Regions from separate parts of the Dickeya ananatis genome, predicted to be linked through region 1. Evidence: predicted binding sites of a transcription regulator. Region 1 holds the regulator's gene; each other region holds the start of a gene.

Region 1 (7,320 bases):
GGCGCATCGGCCAGGGCGCTGGCGCATTGTTGTTGTGTGCGTTCATCGCGTACCTTTCGGTGCTGTTCTTGTTCTCATAGCCAGCGCATTGGCAACGCAGGATGTTTTACATGTCACATTTCGAGTTACAACCGGGTTTCGACTTCCAGAGTGCGGGTCGGCAGGTTTTATCCATCGAGCGCGACAGCCTCGCGCAGTTGGATCAGTACATTGACGACAATTTCTCCCGTGCTTGCGAGAAAATGTTTTACTGCCACGGTAAAGTCGTGGTGATGGGCATGGGGAAATCCGGTCATATCGGTTGCAAGATGGCCGCGACCTTCGCCAGTACTGGCACACCGGCTTTCTTTGTTCACCCCGGTGAAGCCAGCCACGGTGATTTGGGGATGATCACCGCGCAAGATATTGTGATCGCCATTTCCAACTCGGGTGAATCTCATGAGATTCTGGCGCTCATCCCGGTGTTAAAACGCCTGCAAGTGTGTCTTATCTGCATGACCGGTAACCCGGAAAGCACCATGGCGAAAGCCGCCGACATCCATCTTTGCGTCCACGTATCCCAGGAAGCCTGCCCGCTGGGCCTGGCACCGACCTCCAGCACCACCGCGGCACTGGTGATGGGCGATGCGCTGGCAGTGGCGCTATTGAAAGCGCGCGGCTTTACGGCTGAAGACTTTGCGTTGTCGCACCCCGGCGGCGCACTCGGTCGCAAACTGCTGTTGCGAATCAACGATATCATGCACACTGGCGACGAGATCCCCCGTGTCGGTCAAGACGCCTCGCTGCGCGACGCCCTGCTGGAGATTACCCGTAAGAATCTGGGGATGACGGTCATTTGCGGTCCGGATGATCGCATCGAAGGCATTTTTACCGACGGTGACCTGCGCCGGGTGTTCGATATGAATATCGACCTCAACAGCGCCGGCATCGCCGATGTGATGACACGCGGTGGTATTCGGGTGACGCCACACACACTGGCGGTGGATGCCCTGAATCTGATGCAGTCCCGCCATATTACCTCGCTGCTGGTCGCAGAGGGCGATCGCCTGCTGGGGATCGTCCACATGCACGATATGCTGCGCGCAGGTGTGGTATAAACCTGACGCGCGCACGCCGCAGAGAATGAAAAACCAAGGATACGAGTGAATGAGTGAAACCCGGTCGCAAACCGATACCTGTTACGGGCCTGTCGATACCCTGGTGATGCAGCGTGCCCGTGATATACGTCTGTTAATCTGCGATGTCGACGGTGTCCTGTCTGATGGCCTGATTTACATGGGAAATCAGGGCGAAGAGCTGAAAACCTTTCATGTCCGCGACGGTTATGGCATTCGCTGCCTGCTGACGTCGGATATCGACGTGGCGATTATCACCGGCCGCTCATCGCAGTTACTCATCGACCGCTGCCAGACATTGGGAATACGCCACTTATATCAGGGACAATCAGATAAGATTTTGGCCTTCCACGAGCTGTTGGATACACTGTCGCTCACTGCCAGCCAGGTGGCTTATATCGGCGACGATCTGATCGACTGGCCGGTGATGGCCGAGGTAGGGTTAAGCGTTGCCGTAGCGGACGCCCACCCACTGTTGCTACCCCGAGCGCATTACGTCACGCGTATCGGCGGCGGCCGTGGCGCAGTACGAGAGATTTGCGATCTTATTCTGCTGGCACAGGGTAAACTGGACTTTGCCAAAGGGCTGTCGATATGAGTAAAACGAAACGCTGGCTGACGTTGTTGCTGGCATTGATTGCGCTGGTGCTTATCGGGTTAAATTTGACGACCCGACGGGAAGGAAGCGGGCCGACTGAAGTACAAAATAATGACCCGGCCTACACCATGCAGCAAAACACCACGATGGTGTATGACCCGACCGGGAAACTGAGTTACAGGCTGGTAGCCGAGAAAGCAGAGCACTATAACACCGAACAAGTCAGCTGGTTTACTCAACCGGTAGCGACCATGTTCAATGAACAGGCTATCGCGACCTGGTCGGTGCGCGCGGATCGCGCCAAGCTGACAAAAGATCGCATGCTGTATCTGTACGGTCACGTCGAGGTCACCAGCCTGACCGACGATTCGCAGTTAAAGCGGATTAAAACGGACAATGCGCAGATTAATCTGGTTACGCAGGACGTGACGTCAGATGATGAGGTCACCCTGTACGGTGCCAGCTTTACCTCTAACGGACTGAAAATGCGCGGAAACCTGCGCAGCAAAACCGCTGAGTTGATCGATAAGGTAAAATCCTATTATGAAATCCAACCAAAAAATTAATGTATTACACAGCATCCTGATCGCCAGCTCGCTTTTTGCCGTCAGTATTCCGGCACTGGCACTCACCGGAGATACCGAGCAGCCGATCCACATTACGTCCGATCAGCAGGCGCTGGATATGCAAGGCAATGTAGTGACGTTTACCGGCAACGTTATCGTCACGCAAGGGTCGATAAAAGCACAGGCCGACAAAGTCGTCGTAACCCGTCCTAACGGCCAGCAAGGCCACGAAATTATCGAAGGCTACGGCAATCCGGCGACCTTCTACCAAATGCAGGACAACGGTAAACCCGTTAAAGGTCATGCACAGAAAATACGCTATGAAATGGACAAGCAACTGGTCACGTTGACCGGCAATGCTTATCTGGAACAGTTGGACAGCAACGTCAAGGGCGACCGCATCACCTATCTGGTACAGCAACAGCAGATGGAAGCGTTCAGCGACAAAGGCAAACGAGTCACTACCGTGCTGGTCCCGACACAATTGCAGGACAAAGGCGCGCAAAATGGCGCCAAGCCCGGCAGCAACACCGGCAAGCCCACCAAACAACAGTGAGTAACGCGCTAACCCATGGCAACACTAATCGCCGAAAATCTGGCCAAGGCGTATAAAGGCCGCAAAGTGGTGGAAAACGTCAGCCTGAATGTCAATTCCGGCGAAATCGTTGGGCTGCTCGGCCCTAATGGGGCCGGAAAGACAACCACCTTCTATATGGTTGTCGGTATCGTCCCACGCGACGAAGGCCGTATCGTAATCGACGACGAGGACATCAGCCTGCTGCCGCTGCACGATCGCGCCCGCCGCGGTATTGGTTACCTGCCGCAGGAAGCCTCGATTTTCCGACGACTGAGCGTCTACGACAACCTGATGGCGGTACTGGAGATCAGAAAAGATCTGACCCGCGAGCAACAGCAGGATCGCGCCAACGAACTGATGGAAGAGTTTCATATTGTTCACCTGCGCGATAGTCTGGGACAATCGTTGTCCGGTGGCGAACGCCGTCGGGTGGAAATCGCCCGGGCGCTGGCTGCCAACCCCAAATTCATCCTGCTGGACGAACCCTTTGCGGGGGTAGATCCGATTTCGGTTCTCGACATCAAGAAAATCATTGAGCATTTGCGCGATAGTGGGTTAGGCGTACTGATTACCGACCATAATGTCCGTGAAACGCTCGATGTCTGTGAACGTGCCTATATCGTGAGTCAGGGCCAGCTTATTGCCCACGGCTCCCCGATGGATATACTGGCGAATGAGCAGGTAAAACGAGTCTATCTGGGCGAAGGCTTCCGACTCTGATAACGTCATGTTTTAGGTTGATAATTCAAAAGGAAGTTAACGCGCGTTATGAAGCAAGGTTTGCAACTCAGGCTCAGCCAGCAACTGGCTATGACACCGCAGTTACAGCAGGCCATCCGCCTGCTGCAGTTGTCCACGCTTGAACTCCAGCAGGAAATCCAACAGGCGCTGGAAAGCAACCCGTTGCTGGAGCAGGCCGATATTCATGACGAAGTAGAGACTCAGGAAATCAGTGACAGCGAAACGCTGGACACCCGCGAGGCGCTGGAACAAAAAGAGATGCCCGACGAGTTACCGCTCGACGCCGCCTGGGACGAAATCTACACCGCCGGTACGCCCTCTGGCACCAGCACTGACTACCGTGATGAGGAATTACCAGTCTATCAGGGTGAAACCACGCAGACACTGCAGGATTACCTGATGTGGCAGGTGGAACTGACGCCGTTTTCCGATACCGATGCCGCTATCGCTACGTCCATCGTCGACGCGGTGGACAACACCGGTTACCTGACGGTATCGCTGGATGACATCCGTGAGAGCATCGGCAATGAAGAGGTGACGCTGGAAGAAGTGGAGGCGGTGCTCAAACGTGTGCAACGTTTTGACCCTGTCGGCGTGGCTGCCCGCGATTTGCGCGAATGCCTGCTGGTACAGCTATCGCAGTTCAACAGCGACATTCCCCGCCTGAGCGAAGCCAGGCTGATTGTCAGCGACTATCTCGATTTGCTCGCCAACCATGATTTCCGCACCCTGATCCGTACCAGTCGCCTCAAAGAAGACGTATTGAAAGAAGCGTTGGCGCTGATTCAGTCACTGGATCCGCGCCCCGGGCAGTCTATCAATACCGGCGAATCCGAGTATGTCATACCAGACGTCCTGGTGCGCAAGGTACAGGGGCACTGGACGGTAGAACTCAACACCGACAGCGTGCCACGACTGCAAATCAACCAACAGTATGCCGCTCTTGGCAACAGTGCGCGTAACGACAGCGACGGGCAGTTCATTCGCAGTCATTTGCAGGAAGCGCGCTGGCTGATCAAGAGTCTGGAAAGCCGTAACGATACCCTGCTGAAAGTCACCCGCTGTATTGTGGAGCAACAACAGGCGTTCTTCGAACACGGTGAAGAATGTATGAAACCCATGGTGCTGGCGGATATCGCCCAGGCTGTGGATATGCATGAGTCCACCATTTCCCGCGTGACGACCCAGAAATTTCTGCACAGTCCGCGAGGTATTTTTGAGCTGAAGTATTTCTTTTCCAGCCACGTTAATACCGACAACGGCGGCGAGGCCTCATCCACCGCTATCCGTGCGCTGGTAAAAAAACTTATTGCAGCGGAAAATCCCGCTAAACCGCTGAGCGACAGCAAGCTGACTACTCTGCTTTCCGAACAGGGAATCATTGTGGCCCGCCGTACTGTCGCCAAGTATCGAGAGTCTTTATCTATCCCGCCGTCAAACCAACGTAAACAGCTGGTTTGACCCCTACATGAGAAGGAAGACGATATGCAGCTTAACATTACCGGACACCACGTCGAAATCACGGATGCTATGCGCGAATTCGTGACCTCAAAATTCGCCAAACTTGAGCAATACTTTGATCGTATCAATCAGGTGTACGTGGTACTGAAAGTGGAAAAGATCCTGCACATTGCAGATGCCACGATCCATGTCAACGGAGGTGAACTGCATGCCACATCGGAAGCGGGTGATATGTATGCCGCCATCGATCTGCTGATCGACAAGCTGGCAAGACAGTTAAACAAACATAAGGATAAACTGAAACAGCACTGATGTTGCCGTTTCAGGTGCAGGGACAGCAACCAGCCTGCTTGCTCTATGGCAGGCTGGTAACCGAAGGCAACCGTGTCGTTAAGTGAACGCATCATGAACAACGAGCCCGTTATGCAACTTAGCACCGTCCTCCGTAAGGAGTGCACGCGTAGCGCCGTCCACTGTCAGAGCAAAAAGCGCGCGCTGGAAATTATCAGTGAACTGGCCGCCAGACAGCTCAATTTGCCGCCGCAGATGGTATTTGAAGCCATTCTGACCCGGGAGCGCATGGGCAGTACCGGAATCGGCAATGGTATCGCCATTCCGCACGGCAAGCTGGAGGACGACAATACGCTCGGTGCAGTCGGCGTCTTTATCCAGCTGGAACAACCGATAGCGTTTGATGCCATCGATAACCAGCCGGTCGATCTGCTTTTTGCCTTGCTGGTTCCTACTGAACAATGTAAAACCCATTTGCATACGCTATCGCTTGTCGCCAAACGACTGGCGGATAAAACCGTGTGTAAGCGCCTGCGCGCTGCCCAAAGCGATGAAGAGCTCTATCAGATCATGATCGAAGCGGATGATCTGCCCGACCAGCCCTGACGGCAGGCTTCGGACGTTATCCAACGTATGAATGGCTCAGGTGTAAGCCTGACAGATGCCGGCCTGGCCGGGAAAACGAAGTTAGCTAACTGTGGCGGTGGACATTCACCATCCCGCTGCCAGGGGGGAGTCGTCAGATGGTGCTGATGATTGTCAGTGGTCGCTCAGGCTCGGGAAAATCCGTAGCTTTGCGCGCGCTGGAAGACATGGGTTTCTATTGTGTAGATAACCTGCCGGTAGTGCTGTTGCCCGAGCTGGCGCAGACGCTGGCGGAACGGAATATTTCCGCCGCTGTCAGCATTGACGTGCGTAACCTGCCGGAAACGCCGGAAGTGCTGGAACATGCCCTGACACGTCTGCCACAGAGTTTTTCGCCTCAACTGCTGTTTCTGGATGCTGATCGCAACACGCTGATTCGGCGTTACAGCGACACCCGCCGTCTGCATCCTCTTTCCAGCAAAAACCTGTCGCTGGAAAGCGCTATCGACGAAGAAAATGACCTGCTGGAGCCGCTGCGCTCCCGTGCCGACCTTATCATCGATACGTCGGAAATGTCGGTACATGAACTGGCGGAAATGTTGCGTACCCGTTTGCTCGGCAAGCGCGAGCGTGAACTGACAATGGTATTTGAGTCGTTCGGCTACAAACATGGTATTCCGATTGATGCCGACTACGTGTTTGACGTGCGTTTTCTGCCAAACCCGCACTGGGATCCCAAATTGCGTCCGATGACAGGTCTGGATAAACCGGTGGCGGCATTTCTTGACCGGCACACTGAAGTCCACAATTTTATTTATCAGACCCGCAGCTACCTGGAACTGTGGCTGCCGATGCTGGAAACCAACAATCGCAGCTATCTTACCGTCGCTATCGGTTGTACTGGCGGTAAACACCGCTCCGTCTACATCGCAGAACAACTGGCGGACTACTTTCGCTCCCGTGGCAAGAATGTGCAATCACGCCACCGAACGCTGGAAAAACGTAAATCATGACCGTCAGGCAAACTGTTGAAGTGAAAAACCGCTTAGGGATGCACGCGCGACCGGCCATGAAACTGTTCGAGCTGGTGCAAAGTTTTGATGCTGAGGTGTTACTACGCAACGAAAGCGGCACCGAAGCTGATGCCAGTAGCGTCATTGCCATGCTGATGTTGGATTCAGCCAAAGGCCGCCATATCGAAGTGGAAGTCACCGGACCGGATGAAGAGCAAGCGCTGGCCGCGGTCATTCAGCTGTTTGAAGCCGGGTTTGACGAAGATTAATCTGCTGCTGTCCCCTCCGATGGCGCAAGTCGCCATCTGTGATCCCTGTCGATTCCTGTTTATGCGGTACGTTTTTATGCGGTAAGTTCCCTGCATCCCTGATA
Region 2 (7,320 bases), 810 kb from region 1:
TGCGGTGAATCTGACCTCGACACCGTGCTGGAAGCGGTTAAAGCGGTTGGAGGATGACGGATATATCAAATCCCGGGTTGCATTGCTGGATAACGAAAAGCTGGGGCTGGGGCTGACGGCATTTGTGTTGTTGAAAACCCAGCAGCATAACAGTGCCTGGTATCAGACGTTTTCCCGGTTTGTCTCCGAGATGCCAGAGGTGCTGGCATTTTACCGCATGGCAGGCGAATACGACTATCTGATGCAGGTTCAGGTTGCTGACATGAAAAGCTATGATGCGTTTTATAAACGTCTGGTCAATGGCATACCGGGGCTGGTTGATGTGACATCCAGTTTCGCGATGGAATGTATAAAACAGACTACCGCCTTGCCCCTCCAGGTATAAAATTTATTCACCATACACTTTATGTATAATGACCTGTTTACCGCATTCTACTTTGCTATGTAGCTAATGGATTGAAACCGCGTGAGACTTTTTGTTCAACTGGGATGGTATTTCCGCCGCGAATGGAAGCGCTATCTGGGGGCAGTCATCCTGTTGATTGTGATTGCTATCCTGCAATTGCTGCCGCCCAGACTGGTTGGCATTATCGTGGATGGCGTAACGCAACACCAAATGATCACGGCTTCCGTGCTGTGGTGGATTGGTGGAATTCTGCTGATTGCCTTATTAACGTATCTGCTGCGCTATTTCTGGCGCATCTGGTTGTTTGGTGCGGCCTATCAACTGGCTGTTGAACTGCGAGAAGCGTTCTACCGGCAACTGAGTCGTCAACATCCCGCGTTTTATCTTCGCCATCGTACCGGAGACCTGATCGCCCGCGCGACCAATGACGTGGATCGCGTGGTATTCGCTGCGGGCGAAGGCGTATTGACGCTGGTGGATTCACTGGTCATGGGCTGTGCGGTACTGGTGGTCATGAGTACCCAGCTTAGTTGGCAGTTAACGCTGATAGCGTTGGCACCGATGCCATTGATGGCGATTATCATCAAACGTTATGGCACCCAGTTGCACCTGCGTTTCAAAGACGCGCAGGCTGCATTTTCTTCACTCAATGACCATGCCCAGGAAAGTCTCACCAGTATCCGCATGATCAAATCGTTTGGCCTGGAGGATCACCAGTCGGGCAGCTTTGCCAGGGTGGCGGCTGACGCGGGTCAGAAAAATATGCGAGTTGCGCGGGTAGACGCGCGTTTTGACCCAACGATTTATATCGCCGTCGCCTTGTCTAATTTGCTGGCGGTAGGGGGTGGCAGTTGGATGGTGATACAAGGTTCTTTGACTCTGGGGTCATTGACCAGCTTTGTGATGTATCTCGGGTTGATGATTTGGCCGATGTTGGCGCTGGCCTGGATGTTTAATATTGTCGAGCGCGGCAGTGCTGCTTATAGCCGCATTCGCCAACTCTTGTCCGAAGCGCCAGTAGTTGAAGATGGGACTCAACCATTACCCGCTGAACCCGGAACGCTGGTGGCTGAGATTACGGCCTTCCATTACCCGGAACACTCGGCAATGGTGCTTAACGATGTTCGTTTTACATTGACACCCGGCAAAACTCTGGGGCTTTGTGGGCCAACTGGCTCTGGCAAGAGTACGTTGCTGGCACTGTTATTGCGCTATTTCGATGTCGAGCAAGGGCAGATTACTTACCATGGGCAGGCATTGCATCACCTCCAGTTGGACGCGTTGCGAGGGCGCTTCGCGGTGGTTGGGCAGACACCCTTCCTGTTTTCGGATTCCGTCGCCAATAACATCGCGCTGGGGCGTCCTGATGCGTCCCAACAACAAATAGAAGAGGCGGCGCGACTGGCAAATGTTCATGACGACATTCTTCGCCTGCCACAGGGCTACCAGACGGAGGTGGGCGAGCGGGGCGTGATGCTGTCTGGCGGTCAAAAACAACGTATCGCTATTGCCCGGGCCTTGTTGCTGGAAGCCGAAGTGTTAGTGCTGGATGATGCCTTATCGGCGGTAGATGGACGTACAGAACATCAGATTTTAAGTAACTTGCGTCAGTGGGGACAGAAGCGAACCCTGATTATCAGTGCGCATCGCTTGTCGGCGCTGGTCGATGCCGATGAGATTCTGGTGTTGCAGCAAGGGCATGTGGCGCAGCGTGGTGATCACGCACATCTATCACAGCAGACGGGATGGTATCGCGACATGTATCGTTATCAGCAACTGGAAGCCGCATTGGATGATTCACCTCGTGAGGAGCAATCAAGTGAATAATCCTCGTGCATTATGGCCAACGTTAAAACGGTTGCTGTCTTACGGATTACCGTGGAAGAAAACGGTAGGAACCGGCGTATTGCTATTATGGATAGCCGCGGGGGCTGAGGTAGCCGGGCCGGTTTTGGTCAGTTACTTCATCGATCATCTGGTCAGCAAAGGTGAGTTTCCGCTGATGATAGCGGCCGGCCTGGCGGTGGGATATGTGTTGCTGCAAGGGATGGCCGCGTTGTTGCATTACGTTCAGGCGCTGATGTTCAATCGGGTGGCCGTCGGTGTCGTGCAGCAGTTGCGCACGGATGTTATGGACGCGGCGCTGCGTCAGCCGCTGGCGGTGTTCGATACCCAGCCGGTTGGGCAACTTATCTCCCGAGTGACCAACGATACCGAAGTCGTGCGTGACTTGTATGTCATGGTGGTGGGCAGCGTGTTGCGTAGCGCCGCATTGATTGGGGCGATGCTGATAGCCATGTTTAGCCTGGACTGGCGTATGGCGCTGATAGCCACGGCTATCTTTCCAGCGGTTGCGATTGTGATGGTGATTTATCAGCGTTACAGCACACCGATTGTTCGTCGGATGCGTAGCTATCTGGCGGATATCAACGACGGCTTTAACGAGTCGATTAGTGGCATGAACGTCATTCAACAGTTTCGCCAACAGATGCGCTTCGGCAAAAAACTGAGTGATGCAAGCTGGGCACATTATAACACCCGGATGCAGACGTTGAGGCTGGATGGGTTTCTGTTACGCCCGCTATTAAGCCTGTTTTCGGCGTTGGTGATGTGTGGGCTGTTGCTGCAATTCGGATTCAGCGCTGTCGGTTCTGTCGGGGTCGGGGTGTTGTATGCGTTTATTAATTATCTGGGACGATTGAATGAGCCTCTGATCGAACTCACCACCCAGCAATCGATGCTGCAACAGGCCGTTGTTGCCGGGGAGCGTATTTTTGAGCTGATGGATGGTGCCCGACAGCAGTACGGCGACGATATTCGCGCGCTGGAAAGCGGTCGTATCGATATCGAGCAGGTGACGTTTTCTTACCATAAAGATAAACCGGTATTACACCACATTGAGTTGCATGTGCCGGATCGGGGATTTGTCGCGCTGGTTGGGCATACCGGTAGTGGTAAAAGTACGCTGGCAAGTCTGTTGATGGGGTATTACGTTCCAGATAGCGGTGAAATCCGTCTGGATGGTCGTCCATTATCGGGGTTATCGCATCAGGTGCTGCGTCAACATGTGGCGATGGTGCAACAAGACCCGGTTGTGCTGGCTGACTCCATGTTCGCTAATGTTACGCTGGGGCGGGATATGAGTGAGGAAAAGGTCTGGCAGGCGTTGGAGGCGGTGCAACTGGCATCACTGGTGCGAGACATGCCGCAAGGCATTCATAGTCGCATTGGTGAACAGGGCAATAATTTGTCTGTGGGGCAAAAGCAGTTGCTGGCGTTGGCCAGGGTGCTGGTGGCGACCCCCAGGATCCTGATTCTGGACGAAGCGACTGCCAATATTGATTCCGGTACGGAGCAAGCTATCCAGCGAGCGCTGCGACTGGTGCGTTCCCACACCACCTTGGTGGTGATAGCACATCGCCTGTCAACCATCGTTGAGGCCGATAACATTCTGGTACTGCACCACGGTAAAACGGTGGAGCAGGGAACACATGAACAGTTGTTGGCGAAAAATGGTCGGTACTACCAAATGTATCAATTGCAGCAGGCGAGCAGAGAAATGACCTTTTCACAGCCACATGACTCTGCGGAACTGATCTCCCAGGCACCATGACTGCCAGTATTGGGCAGCGTTTCGCACCATAATTTGGCAGCGCTTTCCTTACTGTGCAATGTGGTGCACTGAAATTAAGCGTGATGCACTATTTTTGTGCGTCACGCGCTCCTGTTTTTCCCGTTCATTGTCCATACTTTATCCACTCCTCTTCTTTTCTGTCTTTAAAGCGTCGCGTTTCGTCACTTTTATGCGGGTGTTGTCGTTATGGCACACGATTTGCTTTAAGTGATGCGTGGACATATTGAGAGTGACGGGCACAAGCCTGAACTTACACAGTTAGGGGGATGAGGATGAAACTGGTTACTGTAGTCATTAAACCGTTCAAGCTGGAAGACGTTCGTGAAGCACTGTCTTCTGTAGGCATCCAGGGGCTCACCGTCACTGAGGTGAAAGGGTTTGGGCGTCAGAAAGGGCATGCCGAGTTATATCGCGGCGCGGAATACAGCGTGAACTTTTTGCCAAAAGTGAAGATCGACATCGCGATCGCTGACGACCAACTGGATGAAGTTATCGATGTCATCAGCAAAGCTGCTTACACCGGTAAGATCGGCGACGGCAAAATCTTTGTTGCAGAACTGCAACGCGTCATCCGTATCCGTACCGGCGAAACTGACGAAGCCGCATTATAACAATTACCTGATTTAGCCTTATTAAATAGGGATGAATGAAAAAATGAAGAAACTTTCCTTGTCGTTAGGTTTAGGTGCGGCAGCCATGCTTCCGACATGGGTTATGGCGGATACGCCAGCACCTGTAGTAGACAAAGCGGACAATGCGTTCATGATGATTTGTACCGCGTTGGTACTGTTCATGACCATTCCTGGTCTGGCGTTGTTCTACGGTGGTTTGATTCGTAGCAAAAACGTACTGTCCATGCTGACCCAGATAACAGTGGCTTTTGCACTGGTGTGCATTCTGTGGGTGATTTATGGTTACAGCGTGGCATTTAGCACAGGTAGCCCGTTTTTCGGCGGCCTGACTAACTTCATGCTCAATGGCATTGATATCAACTCAATCAGCGGTACTTTTTACCAGTTTATCCATGTGGCTTATCAGGCGTCCTTTGCCTGCATTACTGTGGGGCTGGTGCTTGGCGCGCTGGGTGAACGTATTCGTTTCTCTGCGGTACTTATCTTCTCTACACTGTGGTTCACCTTGTCTTATCTGCCGATGACCCACATGGTCTGGGGTGGTGGCTATCTGGCGGCCGATGGCGCACTGGACTTCGCTGGCGGCACAGTGGTGCATATTAACGCGGCGGTTGCTGGTCTGGTTGGTGCATTGCTGCTGGGTAAACGCGTTGGTTTCGGTAAAGAAGCGTTCAAACCACACAATCTGCCGATGGTTTTCCTGGGGACTGCGATTCTGTATATCGGCTGGTTCGGCTTTAACGCCGGTTCTGCTGCAGCGGCTAACAATATTGCTGGCCTGGCGTTCCTGACTACGGTGGTGGCGACTGCCGCAGCGATTCTGGCCTGGGTTGTAGGCGAATGGATTACTCGTGGTAAACCATCACTGTTGGGTGCGTGCTCCGGTTGTATCGCTGGTCTGGTTGCCATTACGCCAGCCGCTGGTACGGTAGGTGTCGGTGGTTCCATGGTGATTGGTTTTGCCGGTGGCTTTGCTGGGCTGTGGGGCGTGACCGTGCTGAAAAAATGGCTGCGAGTTGACGACCCTTGTGACGTGTTCGGTGTGCACGGCGTTTGCGGTATCGTAGGGTGCTTGCTGACGGGGGTGTTTACGGCGACATCACTGGGTGGTGTCGGTTATGCGCAGGGCGTGACAATGGCGCATCAGGTATGGGTTCAGCTGTTTAGCGTGATTGTTGCCATCGTATGGTCTGGCGTTGCAGCGTTCATCTCCTTCAAGGTTGCGGATATTGCTGTTGGTCTGCGTGTGCCGGAAGAACAAGAACGCGAAGGTTTGGACGTCAACAGCCACGGCGAAAACGCGTACAACCAGTAATCTTTCGTGTTCAGCATCGGTAACGGATAAATATCGGCTACCGTTATGAAGCAAACAACAAACCACCTTGAAAAAGGTGGTTTTTTTTATCCCTAAATACGTTTATCCCTCAATATAGATAGCGGATGTTACTGTCCATGCCGACGGATGACGCCTTCCTGTACGCTGGAGGCGACCAACACGCCTTCGCGGGTATAGAACTGGCCGCGTACAAATCCGCGAGCACCGGAGGCTGAAGGGCTTTCAACAGAATAAAGCAGCCAGTCGTCAAGCCGAAACGGCCGATGGAACCACATCGCGTGGTCAATCGTTGCGACTTGCATACCCCGTTCCAGGAACCCTACACCATGTGGTTGTAGTGCAGTGAGCAGGAAGTGGCAGTCAGAGGTATAACCCAGCAGATATTGGTGAGTCCGTTCGTCATCTGGCATGGTGCCGTTGGCTCGACACCATACTTGCCTGACCGGGGGGGCGGCTTCGCCTTTTAATGGATTGTGGAATTTTACTGGACGAATTTCGATAGGCCGGTCGCTAGTGAATACCTGCCGCATAGCGGGGGGAATTAACGACCCTATGCTGCGGGCAATGTCCTGCTCTGATGGGAGCTCGTCTGGCGGTGTGACGAGTGGCATGTCGCTTTGATGTTCAAAACCGCTTTCCCGAGTCTGAAAAGATGCCGTCATGTAAAAAATCGAACGGCCATTCTGAATCGCGCTGACGCGTCTGGCGCTAAAGCTGTTGCCATCCCGTAGGGTTTCTACGTCGTAAATGATCGGTTTCTGGCTGTCGCCGGGGAGCAAAAAGTAGCTGTGAAACGAATGGACGAAACGCTCTGGCGGCACAGTCTGTTTGGCAGCGGACAACGCCTGGCCGACTACCTGACCGCCAAATACCTGGCGTAATCCCAGATCCTGACTTTGGCCGCGAAATAGGCCTTCTTCGAGTTTTTCCAGATTTAGCAGGTCGAGAAGTTGTTGTAATGCCTGACTCATAGTTCTGCCTTTGGAGTAATGTGATTACGCACGTCAATCATCGTCTAAAGAACCGGGTTCCATCAAAACACGTAGGCAGAATTTGGGATAGCGGTAAGCTTTGCCATAACTATCGGAATTTTCCACCATAATTGTCATGCAGGTTGGTTCATACTTCTTAACGGATGCAGTCAACTGACCGCCATCCTGAATAGAATAATTAAGGAGGCTTAGCCTATGAGATTATGGCATATCTTTAGCGGTATTACGGTATCGATCGCGCTCAGTGGGTGTGTTAACAACCATAGTGTTGCTCCTGGAAACCATGGTGTTGTTACTGAAAACCATAGTATTGCGCCTGA
Region 3 (7,320 bases), 330 kb from region 1:
TGGCGGATTTCTGGCAGCCCGTCACTCGTCTGCCTGCCGTCACCGTTAATCGTTTTGACCTGATTGATGCCCGCATCGAAGGGCAAAACTGGGCATTTACCGATCTGGACGTCACTCTGCAGAATGTGACATTCCGGCAAAACAGCTGGCAGAGTGACGACGGCTCGTTGTCATTCAACGCCACCGATATCGTCAATGGCAACATGCATCTGGTTGACCCGATCGTCAGTCTGGATTTGTCAAAACAGGGTGTAAACATCAAACAGTTTTCCACCCGTTGGGAAGGCGGCCTGCTACGCACCAGCGGCAACTGGCAGCGCAACAATCAACGACTGACGCTGGATGAGCTGGTGGTGGCAGGCATGGAATACACACTACCGGAGGACTGGCGCCAACGCTGGCAACAAACACTACCTGACTGGCTGTCAGAAGTGGAACTACGGAAATTCAGCGCGAACCACAACCTGCTGATTGATATTAACCCCGCGTTCCCGTTCCAGCTCACCGCCCTGGATGGCTTCGGCAATAATCTGCTACTGGCACGTAACCATCAGTGGGGCGTGTGGCAAGGCACGTTGAGCCTGAATGCCAGTGACGCCACCTTCAACAAGGTGGATGTTCGTCGTCCCTCACTGGCGTTAAACGCTAACGACAACCAAATCACGTTAACGGACCTGAGCGCGTTTACCCAAACCGGCTTACTGGAAGCCAAAGCAGTGATCGCGCAGCAGCCAGCCCGAACATTTACGCTGGACCTGAACGGCAAAGCCGTCGCATTTGATATTCTGACGCGCTGGGGCTGGCCAACACCCACCAACGCCCCCACCGGCAACACCAATCTGCAGTTACATCTGAATGGTCGACTGGAAGCGGCAAGCCCGCTTAAACCAACACTCAGCGGTACGCTGCAAGGTATAGACAGCGCCGGACACCCCATCAATCAGGCAATGCATCAGGGCACAGTGGCAGACAGTGCGCCTGCCGCCGCCCCGGTCGCCTCCGAACCGGCCTCGACACCAACAGCGCCTGTCACACAGTAAACACCAAGGCGCATAAACACAAACAGCCACCGTCATGGTGGCTGTTTCATATTCGTCGTCATCGCTTATCGCCGACGTTACATTAACGAATGGCGGAGCCGCCTTGCTCCAGCGATTCATTCTGATCTGGCGGCAACACAATGTAGGTACCATCAAATACGGCACCTTTTTTATCATTGCCGAACAGTTCTACCTGTAACTGAACCCGTGCTTTACGGCCACGAGCCAGCCTGTCCAAATCACCACTCAGCGATCCTAAATCCGCCACTGCGCTGGGACGCCCGGTTACCGGTGTGCTGTAGCGAATATGCGCATCCGCCAGAATAATGGTGCCGCCAAGTTGCCGTTCGCGCAGCAGCAACCAAATAAGCCCCCACCCGGTCAGGGTCGCCAGTGAGAACATGCTACCGGCAAACAGCGTATGGTGCGGATTCTGGTTCCCCGTTTCCGGCATCGTGGTAATAAATTTCTGACCGGTGTACTGGCTGATGCGTACACCCATTTTTTCACTCAACGGGATATGGTTGTACCATGCCTGCTGTAGCTGACCACACCAGTCTGGGCGATGCAGAATGTCATCCAGCGTTGCCACCGGCTTAATCATCAGAAAATGACGCACCGGTGTGGTCATCGGCGTGGTAATTTCCCCCTGATTCACAAAGCCAAGGCGGGAAAAAAACGCCATTGCATCCTCACGGGCGCTACATACCACCCGCTTTACGCCTTCCTGACGCGCCACCGACTCCAGCGCCATCGCCATCAGGGTTCCAAGCCCTTTACGCTGAACATCCGGATGAACCGCCAGGAATCGTATCGATGCTTCATTTTCAGCATTGATCGAGAGACGACCAACCGCCACCAAATGACCTTGCCCATCGACAATGGTTTGATGGTGCGCCAGCGCATCATAGGCATCCCGTTCGGAGCCAAGTGGCTGATGTAGCGGTTTACGCAACATTTCCCAGCGAAACTGGTAATAAGCGTCCAGCTCTTCAGCGCTTTCCGGTACTCTCAGGTAGTACATAACCGCCCCTTCTCAACGCATACTCATATTGCAGCTCGCAGCGTAATATCGCTGCTTAACCCGGCAACCAGGCCAGACCTGTCGCTAAACTATACCTGCAGCCAAAACGTCACAGGCCCGTCGTTCACCAGAGAAACCTGCATGTCTGCGGCAAAACGACCGGTTTCCGTCGTCAGGCCATGCTCACGGCATTGACCGACAAAATACTGATACAGGCGATCAGCCTCTGCCGGTGCGGCACCACGGGAAAAACTGGGGCGCATTCCTTTTTGCGTATCCGCCGCCAGCGTAAACTGCGACACCACCAGCACACTGCCACCAGCTTGCTGAACATTCACATTCATCTTGCCGTTATCATCACTGAAAATCCGATAGCCGATCACCTTTTCACATAAACGGGTTGCCTTTTGTTCATCATCGCCCTGCTCTACACCCAGTAAAACCAACAGCCCGTGGTTTATCTCCCCGACTATCGCTCCTTCTACCGCCACACTGGCGGCGGAGACTCGCTGAATTAATGCGATCATAACGGCCTTACGACTCCCGCTTAAAAACCTGGCTGGCAAAAAAATCCGGCACCACCTGCCGATCACTGACCAGAATAGAACGGATACCCAGTGCATTTGCCGCGTCTACATTGGCAGCATTGTCATCAAAAAAGAGTGCGTCACTGGCTGCAAATCCCTCTTCGCGCAACACATGATGGTAAATCGCCGCTTCTGGTTTTCGCATACCGATATCCTGAGACAAATAAATCCTGTCGGCGGCTTGCTGTACTTCGGGGTATTCGCCCGGCCAGAATTGACAGTGCAAGCGATTGGTATTGGAGAGTATTACCACGCGATGGCCTTCCTGCCGCAACCGATGCATGATGTCGATCACATCTTTGCGCACACCGATGAAAATTGCCTGCCAACCGGTCGAAAACTGCTCAAAACTGAGTGACATCCCCAACTCATGGCACAGCCGCGACGCAAATTCTTCATCGCTGATTTCACCACGTTCGTGCAGCTCAACGGTGTGTCCCAACTCAAAACGCTTACGCAGGGTCGCCAGCGGTGCACCGCTCAGATTGCTCCACACCCCCAGAACACGATTGAAGTCGATATCGATTACGACGTTACCTAAATCAAAGATATACAGCATGAGTCCTCCAGACAGGCCAGTAGGGTTTTCACTGTAGCGAGAAAAATCCGTGCTGAATAGGGAGGATAAGCAGGATCATAATAAGGTTATGAAGGAGGCAGGCCAGACGCAAGCGCAGGGGACAACGGTCTGAAAAAACAAAGGCCCCATAAAGGGGCCTTATCGCAAGGCAGCGCGGTCAGGTACCGCATTCCGCCTGATGTATCACTAAAATAGTGAATTATTCTTCTTTGGCAGAGCGGTTAGCACGACGACGATCGTTTTCCGTCAGGTGACGTTTACGCAGACGAATCGAGGTCGGCGTCACTTCAACCAGTTCATCGTCATCAATGAACTCCAGCGCCTGCTCCAGCGACATTTTCACCGGCGGTACCAGTACGGTAGCTTCGTCAGTACCGGAAGCACGCATGTTGGTCAGCTTCTTACCGGTCAGACAGTTAACAGTCAGGTCGTTAGAACGAGTATGAATACCGATGATCTGGCCTTCGTACACTTCAGCGCCGTGACCCAGGAACAGCTTACCGCGCTCCTGCAAGCTAAACAGCGCATAAGCAACTGCTTTACCCTGGCCGTTGGAGATCAACACACCGTTCTGACGCTGGCCGATTTCACCCGGACGGATGTCGTCATAGTGACTGAAGGTGGAGTACAGCAGACCGGTACCGGAGGTCATGGTCATGAACTCGGTACGAAAGCCGATCAAGCCACGGCTTGGGATCACGTAATCCAGACGTACGCGACCTTTGCCGTCCGGGATCATGTCACGCATTTCGCCTTTACGCAGACCCAGCGCTTCCATCACCGAGCCCTGATGCTGCTCTTCGATATCCACGGTCACCTGCTCGAACGGCTCCTGACGGCGGCCATCGATGGTACGGAAGATAACTTTCGGACGGGATACCGCCAGTTCGAAACCTTCACGACGCATGTTTTCGATCAACACGGACAGGTGCAGTTCACCACGGCCAGATACACGGAACGCATCCGGATCTTCGGTTTCTTCCACACGCAGCGCCACGTTGTGCACCAGCTCTTTACGCAGACGATCCAGAATCTGACGTGACGTGACGTATTTGCCTTCCTTGCCGCAGAACGGCGAGGTGTTAACGCAGAAATACATGGTCACGGTCGGTTCGTCCACCGACAGCGCCGGCAGCGCTTCCACGCAGGACGTATCGCAGATAGTGTCGGAAATGTTCAGTTCACCCAGACCGGTGATAGCAATGATATCGCCCGCTTCTGCCAGTGAACTTTCAATACGCTGCAAACCCAGGTGGCCCAGCACCTGGCTCACTTTACCGTTGCGTACTTTGCCTTCGCTGTCGATGATGCTGACCTGCTGGTTCGGTTTCACCACGCCGCGTTTAATACGGCCGATGCCGATAACGCCAACATAGTTGTTGTAGTCCAGCTGGGAGATCTGCATCTGGAACGGACCGTCGAGGTCGACATTAGGCGCTTCAACGTGTTTCACGATGGCTTCAAACAGCGGGGTCATGTCTTCGGCCATATCGTTATGGTCCAGACCGGCGATGCCGTTCAGCGCGGACGCATAAACAATCGGGAAGTCCAACTGCTCGTCGGTAGCCCCCAGATTAACAAACAGGTCGAACACCTGATCAACCACCCAGTCAGGACGAGCGCCAGGACGGTCAACCTTATTAATGACAACAATCGGCTTCAGGCCATAGGCAAAAGCTTTCTGGGTCACGAAACGCGTCTGCGGCATCGGGCCGTCCATCGCGTCTACCAGCAGCAGTACAGAGTCCACCATGGACATCACGCGTTCTACCTCGCCGCCGAAGTCGGCGTGCCCTGGGGTATCCACGATATTGATGCGGTAGTCATTCCAGTTGATGGCGGTATTTTTAGCGAGGATGGTAATTCCGCGCTCTTTTTCCAAATCATTGGAGTCCATAACACGTTCAGTGGCGTCATTACGCTCACCCAACGTACCGGACTGTTGCAGCAACTTATCAACCAGGGTTGTTTTTCCATGGTCAACGTGCGCAATAATAGCGATGTTACGCAAATTTTCGATCACAGCTTTGCCTCAGGCATTTTAGAAATAGCGCGCTATTGTACACGTATTAATCGAGCGACTGAACAAGATCACAATCATCTTCCACAAACAACCTGCGAATTACGGGTCTGTGATCCCTTTCACGGTGCAATAAAGCAGCACCCCACAAACTCAGAGCACCAATTAAGTGCAATAACACCAAAATGGTGCACAGTTTTGGTGCAGTTAACTATCTTGGTGCAGCTCAGGAGGAGACAAAAAACCAGCAGGAATGCTGTTTCAAACTATTCTTTAATAGTTGGCACAGTTTTAGCTATATGTTTTGTACGGTAACAACATCATTCCACAACGATATTCGTTCCACGACGATAAATGACACAATCGGGAGAACCAAGTATGTCAGTAGAACACGTTTTGACGATGCTGAATGAGCATGAAGTGAAGTTTGTTGACCTTCGCTTCACGGATACCAAAGGCAAAGAACAGCACGTCACTATTCCGGCCCACCAGGTTAACGCTGACTTCTTCGAAGACGGTAAAATGTTTGATGGTTCCTCGATTGGCGGCTGGAAAGGCATCAACGAATCCGACATGGTGTTAATGCCGGACGCGACTACTGCGGTTATGGATCCGTTCTTCGAAGAACCGACTCTGATCATCCGTTGTGACATTCTGGAACCGGGCACCATGCAGGGTTATGACCGCGACCCGCGCTCCATCGCTAAACGCGCTGAAGACTTCCTGCGCTCTTCCGGTATCGCTGATACCGTACTGTTCGGGCCAGAGCCGGAATTCTTCTTGTTTGACGACGTACGTTTCGGCAGCAGCATCTCCGGTTCTCACGTTGCTATCGACGACATCGAAGGTGCCTGGAACTCCAGCACAAAATACGAAGAAGGCAACAAAGGCCACCGTCCGGCTGTGAAAGGCGGTTACTTCCCGGTTCCGCCGGTAGACTCTGCGCAGGACCTGCGTTCCGCCATGTGTCTGACCATGGAGCAGATGGGCCTGGTAGTTGAAGCACATCACCACGAAGTAGCGACCGCTGGTCAGAACGAAGTGGCTACCCGCTTCAACACCATGACCAAGAAAGCCGACGAAATCCAGATCTACAAATACGTCGTACACAACGTGGCACACGCTTTCGGCAAAACCGCAACCTTCATGCCGAAACCGATGTTCGGCGATAACGGTTCCGGTATGCACTGCCACATGTCTCTGGCTAAAGACGGTACTAACCTGTTCTCCGGCGACAAATACGGCGGCCTGTCTGAAACCGCGCTGTACTACATCGGCGGTGTTATCAAACACGCTAAAGCAATCAACGCGCTGTCCAACCCGACCACCAACTCCTACAAACGTCTGGTCCCGGGTTACGAAGCGCCGGTTATGCTGGCTTACTCTGCCCGTAACCGTTCTGCCTCCATCCGTATTCCGGTGGTATCGAGCCCGAAAGCACGTCGTATCGAAGTGCGCTTCCCGGACCCGGCTGCTAACCCGTACCTGTGCTTCGCTGCACTGCTGATGGCAGGTCTGGACGGCATCATCAACAAGATCCACCCTGGCGATGCCATGGACAAGAACCTGTACGATCTGCCGCCGGAAGAAGCGAAAGAGATCCCAACCGTAGCAGGCTCTCTGGAAGAAGCGTTGAACGCGCTGAGCGCAGACCGCGAGTTCCTGACCCGTGGCGGCGTATTCACTGACGACGCTATCGATGCTTACATCGAACTGCGTACTGCTGAAAACGACCGCGTTCGCATGACGCCGCACCCGGTTGAGTTCGAACTGTACTACAGCGTGTAACCTCCTACGCGCTTGACGGCAGGACGAAGAAAATGATGTTCATACTGCCGTCAGATAGCTGTTTTTTTATTTATGTTTATTTTTGTTGCCGTGGAAACTTTTCAGCCCATCTTCGGATGGGCTTTTTTCTCCACAAGACATATTACCGTTGCGACTTAAACTACAATCGAGAATAGTGTGCACTAAAATAGTGCGGGAGTCTGCGTTATGGCAACAGGCACGCTGCCCGATGCTGGGCAGATCCTTAATTCTTTAATAAACAGCATCTTGTTGCTGGATAA
Region 4 (7,320 bases), 1.4 Mb from region 1:
CTTCCAGCAACAGCTTACGCACCTGCTCACCGTGAATACCCGACGGAATAACCACGCCCAGTACGTTACTCATCTTGTTGGCGATGTCACCGTAGGGCTGTAACCCCATGCCTTCAATACCGGCCAACAGCGCCTTACCGTGCAATTGGTGACGGGCGATACAGGCATCCAACCCTTCTTCCAGAATAATGCGGGCGCATTCACGGGCGGCGAACAACATGCTGGTGGCTTCCGTGTGATGGTTCAACCGCTCCGGCCCCCAGTAGTCCATGATCATGCCGAGGTCGAAATAATTGGAATAAATCATCTCGTCGTCACCGTCCTGATGGTCGGTGGTGCGGATCCCCTGTTCTACGCACTTACGCTGGCGAATCACCGCTTCCATACGTGAACTCAGCGTCACCGGCGAGCTGCCGGACGGGCCACCCAGGCATTTCTGCAACCCGGCAGAGACCGCATCCAACCCCCAGGCATCGGTTTCCAACGGGTTACCGCCGAACGAGGCAGTAGCATCGGAGTAAAACAGGACGTCATGACGACGGCAAATCTCCCCGAGTTCCGCCAGCGGTTGCAGCATCGTCGTGGAGGTATCGCCTTGTACGGTAAGCAGCAGGCGTGGTTTTACCCGCTTGATGGCGTCTTCTATCTGATCGGGCGTGAATACTTCACCCCACGGCACCTCTATGGTGTGAACATCGGCGCGGCAGCGGCGGGCAATCTCGCACAGCAAGTGGCCGAAGCGGCCAAACACCGGCACCAGCACCCGGTCACCGGGGCGGATCGCAGAGACCAGAATGGCCTCAATGCCCGCACGGGAGGTGCCGTCTACCAGCATGGTCCAGCGGTTGTCGGTACGGAACAGTTGGCGGTACAGCGCCATCACCTGGTTCATGTACCCGGTCATCGCCGGGTCATACTGCCCGACCAGTTGGCTGGCCATTGCGCGCAATACACGCGGGTCGGCATTGATCGGGCCAGGTCCCATGAGCAAACGATGGGGCGGATTGATCTGCGCAAACAGGTCGTTAGGCATGTGATGAACTCCTGATGTCCTTGATAACATGAAAATCGTAATAGCCGATACCGCTCACGGCGCTACAGCCGTACCGAGGCGATAAACTGTTTCAGTTCAGCGGTCTGTGGGTTGGCAAACAGCGCATCGCCGCTCCCTTGTTCCCACACGGTGCCCTGATGCATAAACACCACCCGATCGCCCACTTCGCGGGCAAAATTCATCTCGTGGGTGACCAGAATCAACGTCATGCCTTCAGCCGCCAGTTGTTCCAGTACCTTCAGCACTTCACCCACCAGCTCCGGGTCCAGCGCGGACGTAATTTCATCGCACAGCAGCACTTTCGGGTTCATCGCCAGCGCACGGGCGATCGCCACATGCTGCTGTTGGCCGCCGGACAAATTCGACGGGTAGTAATCGATACGCTCACCCAAACCGACTTTCTCCAGCATCTTCACTCCCAGCTCCCGGCACTCGGCGGCGCTTTTCCCCAGCACCAGCTTGGGTGCCAGCATCACGTTTTCCAACGCGGTCATATGCGGGAACAGGTTGAAATTCTGGAAAATCATGCCGATAGAACGGCTAATCTCCCGCGCTTGCGAGTCACGGTCGGTAACGGTCATTCCGCCCAGTTTGATACTGCCGTCCTGATAGCCCTCCAGCCCGTTGATACAACGCAGCAGGGTGCTTTTGCCGGAACCACTACGGCCGATGATGGAGATAACCTCGCCCGCATCAATATCCAGATCCACCCCTTTCAGCACGTGGTTCTGGCCGTAATATTTATGAACCTGATTAATGGTGATGAGCGGCATTGAATTTCTTCTCCAGATAACGGCTGTAGTACGACAACGGATAACACAGCAGGAAATAACCCAGCGCCACCAGCCCGAACACCTTAAACGGCTGATACGTGACGTTGTTGAGCATGGTGCCGGCTTTCGTCAGGTCAACAAAACCAATAATTGACGCCAGTGCGGTGCCTTTAATCACCTGCACCGAAAACCCCACCGTCGGTGCAATGGCGATACGCATCGCCTGAGGCGCGATCACCCGGGTCAACGTCTGCGTGAAGGTCAATCCCAGACAACGACAGGCTTCCCACTGTCCTTTCGGCAACGCCTGTACGCTGCCGTGCCAGATATCCAGCAAGAACGCGCTGGTAAACAGCGTCAGTGCCAGTGAAGCTGCCGTCCATGGGCTGACATCGATACCGAACAACCCCAGCCCGAAAAACGCCAGAAACAGTTGCATCAGCAGCGGTGTGCCCTGAAACACATCGGCGTACAGCCGGGTCAGACGCATCGGCCAGCGGCGTTTCGTCAGACGCAGCAACAACAGTGGCAACGTCACCACACCGCCGCCAAAAAACGCCACCAGCGACAGCAACACCGTCCAGCGCCCGGCCAGCAGCAGGTTGCGCACAATATCCCAGTCAGTAAATGTCATCATCAGCGCGCTGTCCCCAGAAAACGTCGCCCGACCAGCAACAGCAGTTGACGCATCAGCATCGACAGCACCAGATAGCAGAGCGTGGTCACCAGATACACCTCAAAACTGAGGAACGTCCGTGACTGAATTAAGTTAGCGGCAAAGGTCAGTTCTTCATACGACACCTGCGATACCACGGATGAACCGAGCATCACGATGATGCACTGACTGACCAGCGCCGGATAAATCCGTTGCAGCGCGGGCGGCAAAATCACCCGCGTAAAGGTCTGGGCACGTGATAATCCCAGCACCCTCGCGGCTTCCCACTGGCCCTTCGGTGTAACCTGGATGCCCGCACGAATAATCTCCGTGCTGTAAGCACCCAGGTTCACCAGCATCGCCAGTAGGGCGGCCTGCCCGGCGGTGAGTTTGAGTCCCAACCCCGGCAGACCGAACACGATGAAAAACAGCTGCACCACAAATGGCGTGTTGCGGATCACTTCGACGTACAGGCCCCACAGGCGGCTGACGAAGGTTGGCTTACCGCTGCGTAATGCCGCACCGCAAATGCCGATGGCAATCCCGCCCAGTGTTGCCATCGCCGTCAATTGCACGGTGACCCATAAACCGGCCAGTAACTCCGGCCAGTATGGCCACAGCGCCGCGAAATGAAGCTGATAAGTCATGGCGTATCCTTAGGCACCCAGATTGGCTGGCAGCGGCGCTTTCAGCCATTTTTCGGACAGGCCGTTAAGCGTGTTGTCCTTGAGCGCTTTTTCAATCAGTTCGTTGACTTTCGCTTTCAGCGCAGGCTCGTCCTTTTTCAGACCGATATAGCAAGGCGAGTCTTTCAACATGAATTTGGCGACAGGCGCTTTCTCCGGGTTCTTCTCGGCAATCGCCGCCACCACCAGGTTACCGGTAGCGATATACTGCACCTGACCGGACATATAAGCCGACAGCGTGGTATTGTTGTCTTCGTAGCGCTTGATATCAGCGGTTTTTGGCGCGATATCGGTCAGCACCATGTCTTCCACCGCACCACGGGTTACCCCGACGGTTTTGCCCTGCAAGGCGTCAGGCGCCGTGACAGTCGTGTCTTTCGGGCCGAACACGCCCAGGAAGAACGGTGCGTAAGCGCTGCTGAAGTCGATCACTTTTTCACGTTCCGCATTTTTACCCAGGCTGGAAATCACCAGATCCACCTTGTCGGTTTGCAAATACGGCACGCGGTTGGCGCTGCTCACCGGCACCAGCTGCAACTTTAGTTTCATCTCGCTGGCCAGATAACGGGCCATGTCGATGTCGTAACCCTGCGGCTGCAAATCGGTACCGACCGAGCCAAACGGCGGGAAATCCTGCGGCACCGCGACACGCAATACGCCGCGCTTCTGGATATCCTGCAGTTGATCCGCCATCGCTTGTCCAGCCTGAACCATCAACAGCGCTGCACCGACTACTGCCAAAACACGTTTTCCGATCTTCATTGCTGTGCCCCCGGTTAAGTTAATTTGAAACCAAAGATTCTTCAATAGAAATATTGAAACCTTTGTTGCAGATTAAAAAGCAAAATGCATGCCAGATAATCAACCGGCATGACACGGCGATATGAAGAGAGCAGCACAGGCAGACTCAGGGAATAACGACAAGTTTCATCGTCAGGAAACGCGCCCGGCTTTCAACCTGCAACGCACAATGACAGGGCATTAAAACGGGAATTGATTGCACCAAAACAGAACATTTGCACCAGTAAAGCGCGCAGTTACCGTTGTTCCAGCTCGTCCAGTTGCAGGTAAAGATCGGCAATATCGTGGATACGTTGACGCCCTTCTGCCAGCATATGGTGCAGCAACGCGTTGCTGATAAGGTTGACCAGGCTCATGGCCCCAGCATAGCTGTCAAACGCCGACACGCTATCCAGCGGTGCGCTCAACACCCAGGCAGCCAACGGCGGCAACGCGTGGACTTGCGGCTCACACAGCAGCAACACCGGAATCTGTCGGGTATGCAATTGCTGCAGCAAAGGCTGAATCAGGCGCGGGCGGCGGCGGAACGCCACCACAATCACCACGTCCTGCTCGTCGAGGTCTGCCAGTTCCTCCGCCAGCGTCTGGCCGGGCTGCGCCAGTAACGGCACCTGCGGACGGATTTGCAGCAGTTGCTGACGCAGGTGTAATGCCACCGGGTAGCTGTTGCGCAGCCCAAGAATGCAGACGCGCCGGGCCTGCTGCAACGCGCCGATCACTGCACCGAACTGCTGCGGATCTATCTGGTTGACCCATTGCGTCAGGTTAGCCATCTCCTGCTTGTAATGGCGCGCCAGCAGCGTATTGCCCTGCACCGCGTCCCGGTTATCGGTCAGCGGCATCCCGCTCTGGCGCAGGGTGCGCAGTTCATCGCGCATCTCGCGGTAACTGGGGTAGCCGAGGCGGCGGAACAAACGACTGACCGTCGCCTTGGAAACGCCGCTCAGCCGCGCCAGTTCAGCGCTGTTATAGCTGATGAGGTCATCCAGGTGGTCAAAGATAAACTCCGCCACGCGCTGCTCCTGCGGCGACAGTTCGCTGTACTGGCTGCGCAACCGTTCATCAATCTGCTTCATGCCTGCCCTTGTCATTATCTAACATCTAAACGCTATAAGTTTGAGCGCATTAAGTTTGAGCGCTGTAACTTTTGTTTCATCTTTTCGACGCTATGATGAACATAGCATACAACCGTCGGTCGGCAGCAAGCAGAAAAGATGGAACGGCTTTTGCTTAGCATCGACCACCCTACTGTCCACCAAGAGTCTTACCCTCATGATGCAAAGTAATATCGCCCCGTCGGGCATGGCGGTCACACCGCATCATCTTGCCAGCGCCAGCGCACAGCGTGTGTTACGCGCCGGAGGTAATGCCATCGAAGCGATGGTCGCCGCGGCGGCGGCTATTGCCGTGGTGTATCCCCACATGAACAGCTTAGGCGGCGATGGTTTCTGGCTGATAGTGCCACCGCAAGGCCAGCCTATCGCCATTGACGCCAGTGGTGCCGCCGGTTCGCTGGCGACCCGCGCACGCTACGCCGGTGAAAGCCGTATTCCGCACCGTGGCCCCAACGCCGCGCTGACCGTCGCCGGGACGGTAGGCGGATGGCAGGAAGCACTGAATTACGGGGCAGAACTGGATCTGGGTGCTCCCCTGCCACTGACACAGTTACTGGACGATGCCATCCACTATGCGCGCCACGGCATCCCGGTTACCCAGTCTCAGGAAGATGCGCTCACCAGTCGCCAGCACGAACTGCGCGACTTCACCGAATTCTGCCGGGTCTTTATGCCGCAGGGTACGATCCCCCGTACCGGCAGCCGTTTCACCCAGCCGGATCTTGCCGATACGCTGCAACAACTGGCACAAGATGGGCTGGACAGCTTTTATCGCGGCGCGCTGGCTGCACGCATGACGAAACAGATGGCGGCGCTGGGCATGCCGGTCACGCAGGAAGATCTGGCGAATTACCGCGCCCGCCGTACCGTGCCATTGGTGTTGAAACACAGCCACGGCGAGGTCTTCAACCTCGCGCCACCAACACAAGGGTTGGTCTCACTGGCGATTCTCGGCATTACCGACAGGCTGGGGATGGCCGATCTCAGCGACAGCCAGACCATTCACCGGGTGGTGGAAGCCACCAAACTGGCGTTTGGGCTACGCGATACCTACATCACCGATCCGAAACTGATCACCCAGGATATTCAGGCCTTGCTGTCCGATAGCCACTTGAAAACGCTTGCGGAAACCGTCAACACCCGCGCCGCCGCGCCCTGGGGCGAGGGCAAAGGGCCGGGCGATACCGTCTGGATGGGCGTGTGCGATCGCCACGGGGTGTCGGTCTCGTTCATTCAGAGTCTTTATCACGAATTCGGCAGCGGCATGGTGCTGCCGGGTACTGGCGTGTTGTGGCAAAACCGTGGTGCGTCTTTTAGCCTGGACCCGAGCCACTTGCTGGCGCTGGAACCGGGTAAACAACCCTTTCACACACTGAACCCGGCGGCGGCGCGCCTGTCTGACGGGCGCACGATGGTTTATGGTTCGATGGGCGGTGACGGCCAGCCACAGACACAAGCCGCATTGTTTATTCGTCATGTGATGCAAGGGGTACCGTTGCAACAGGCGATTACGGCACCACGCTGGTTGCTGGGGCGCACCTGGGGGCAGTCGACCGATACGCTCAAGCTGGAAGATCGGTTCATGCCCGCCACCATTGATGCGCTGCGAACCCTCGGTCACGATGTGGAACTGCTTACTGGATTTAGCGAAACCGTCGGTCACGCCGGTGCGATTGTCCGCCACGTCAACGGCATGCTGGAAGGTGCCAGCGACCCGCGCAGCAACGGCAGCGCAGCCGGTTATTAATCTTTCAACCCGATGAAGGTGCTGATTATGAAAAACAGGGATATCGATCAGGACACGCTGGCCGCGTACCTGCAACAGATGGAAACCCTTATGGGGCTGGAGCTGGACGAGACCCGCCGTCAGGAATTGCACGTCCAGTTCAGCCGCATCGCCGCCATGGCGCAACCGCTGATGGCGTTTACGTTGAATGAGCGTCAGGAAGTGGCGGGAGTCTATCAGCCATGAATCCTGCTCAACTGTCTATTCGCACATTGCAGGCTGAACTGGTGGCAGGCCACCTGTCCGCCACCGACATTGCCCGCGACACCCTGGCGCGCATCGAGCAACATAACCCGGCTGTCAACGCGTACACCGCCGTCACAGCACAGCGTATGCTGACAGAAGCCAACGGTGTGGACCTGAAACGCCGCTTAGGCGAGCCGCTGCCTGCACTGGCCGGGGTGCCCTATGCGGTGAAGAATCTGTTTGATGTCGCCGGTGAAACCACCC

The links. The regulator sigma-54, encoded in region 1, starts transcription at its own class of promoters, with help from an activator protein. The targets are predictions, from matches to a motif close to GTTGGCACANNTTTCGCTNT.
Region 2: the regulator sigma-54 is predicted to act here: its motif matches at 4,226-4,245, upstream of glnK (P-II family nitrogen regulator).
Region 3: the regulator sigma-54 is predicted to act here: its motif matches at 5,531-5,550, upstream of glnA (glutamate--ammonia ligase).
Region 4: the regulator sigma-54 is predicted to act here: its motif matches at 5,183-5,202, upstream of FGI04_RS02175 (gamma-glutamyltransferase family protein).

What each region holds. Positions count from the first base shown of each region.
Region 1 covers NZ_CP040816.1:3,862,060-3,869,379, forward strand. The annotation lists gene FGI04_RS17165 (calcium/sodium antiporter) at 1-80, shown strand, start outside; gene kdsD (arabinose-5-phosphate isomerase KdsD) at 111-1,097, shown strand; gene kdsC (3-deoxy-manno-octulosonate-8-phosphatase KdsC) at 1,147-1,713, shown strand; gene lptC (LPS export ABC transporter periplasmic protein LptC) at 1,710-2,279, shown strand; gene lptA (lipopolysaccharide ABC transporter substrate-binding protein LptA) at 2,257-2,835, shown strand; gene lptB (LPS export ABC transporter ATP-binding protein) at 2,851-3,576, shown strand; gene rpoN (RNA polymerase factor sigma-54) at 3,625-5,058, shown strand; gene hpf (ribosome hibernation promoting factor) at 5,083-5,370, shown strand; gene ptsN (PTS IIA-like nitrogen regulatory protein PtsN) at 5,464-5,955, shown strand; gene rapZ (RNase adapter RapZ) at 6,093-6,947, shown strand; gene npr (PTS phosphocarrier protein NPr) at 6,944-7,216, shown strand.
Region 2 covers NZ_CP040816.1:3,053,409-3,060,728, reverse strand. The annotation lists gene FGI04_RS13490 (Lrp/AsnC family transcriptional regulator) at 1-385, shown strand, start outside; gene FGI04_RS13485 (SmdA family multidrug ABC transporter permease/ATP-binding protein) at 467-2,233, shown strand; gene FGI04_RS13480 (SmdB family multidrug efflux ABC transporter permease/ATP-binding protein) at 2,226-4,019, shown strand; gene glnK (P-II family nitrogen regulator) at 4,313-4,651, shown strand; gene amtB (ammonium transporter AmtB) at 4,695-5,987, shown strand; gene tesB (acyl-CoA thioesterase II) at 6,116-6,979, opposite strand; gene FGI04_RS13460 (YbaY family lipoprotein) at 7,196-7,320, shown strand, end outside.
Region 3 covers NZ_CP040816.1:4,194,559-4,201,878, forward strand. The annotation lists gene FGI04_RS18690 (AsmA family protein) at 1-1,040, shown strand, start outside; gene fabY (fatty acid biosynthesis protein FabY) at 1,123-2,064, opposite strand; gene dtd (D-aminoacyl-tRNA deacylase) at 2,154-2,591, opposite strand; gene yihX (glucose-1-phosphatase) at 2,599-3,210, opposite strand; gene typA (ribosome-dependent GTPase TypA) at 3,431-5,254, opposite strand; gene glnA (glutamate--ammonia ligase) at 5,630-7,039, shown strand; gene glnL (nitrogen regulation protein NR(II)) at 7,247-7,320, shown strand, end outside.
Region 4 covers NZ_CP040816.1:513,950-521,269, reverse strand. The annotation lists gene FGI04_RS02205 ((S)-ureidoglycine--glyoxylate transaminase) at 1-1,033, opposite strand, end outside; gene FGI04_RS02200 (amino acid ABC transporter ATP-binding protein) at 1,096-1,827, opposite strand; gene FGI04_RS02195 (amino acid ABC transporter permease) at 1,808-2,461, opposite strand; gene FGI04_RS02190 (amino acid ABC transporter permease) at 2,464-3,129, opposite strand; gene FGI04_RS02185 (transporter substrate-binding domain-containing protein) at 3,139-3,930, opposite strand; gene FGI04_RS02180 (MurR/RpiR family transcriptional regulator) at 4,206-5,045, opposite strand; gene FGI04_RS02175 (gamma-glutamyltransferase family protein) at 5,242-6,831, shown strand; gene hpxX (oxalurate catabolism protein HpxX) at 6,859-7,056, shown strand; gene FGI04_RS02165 (AtzE family amidohydrolase) at 7,053-7,320, shown strand, end outside.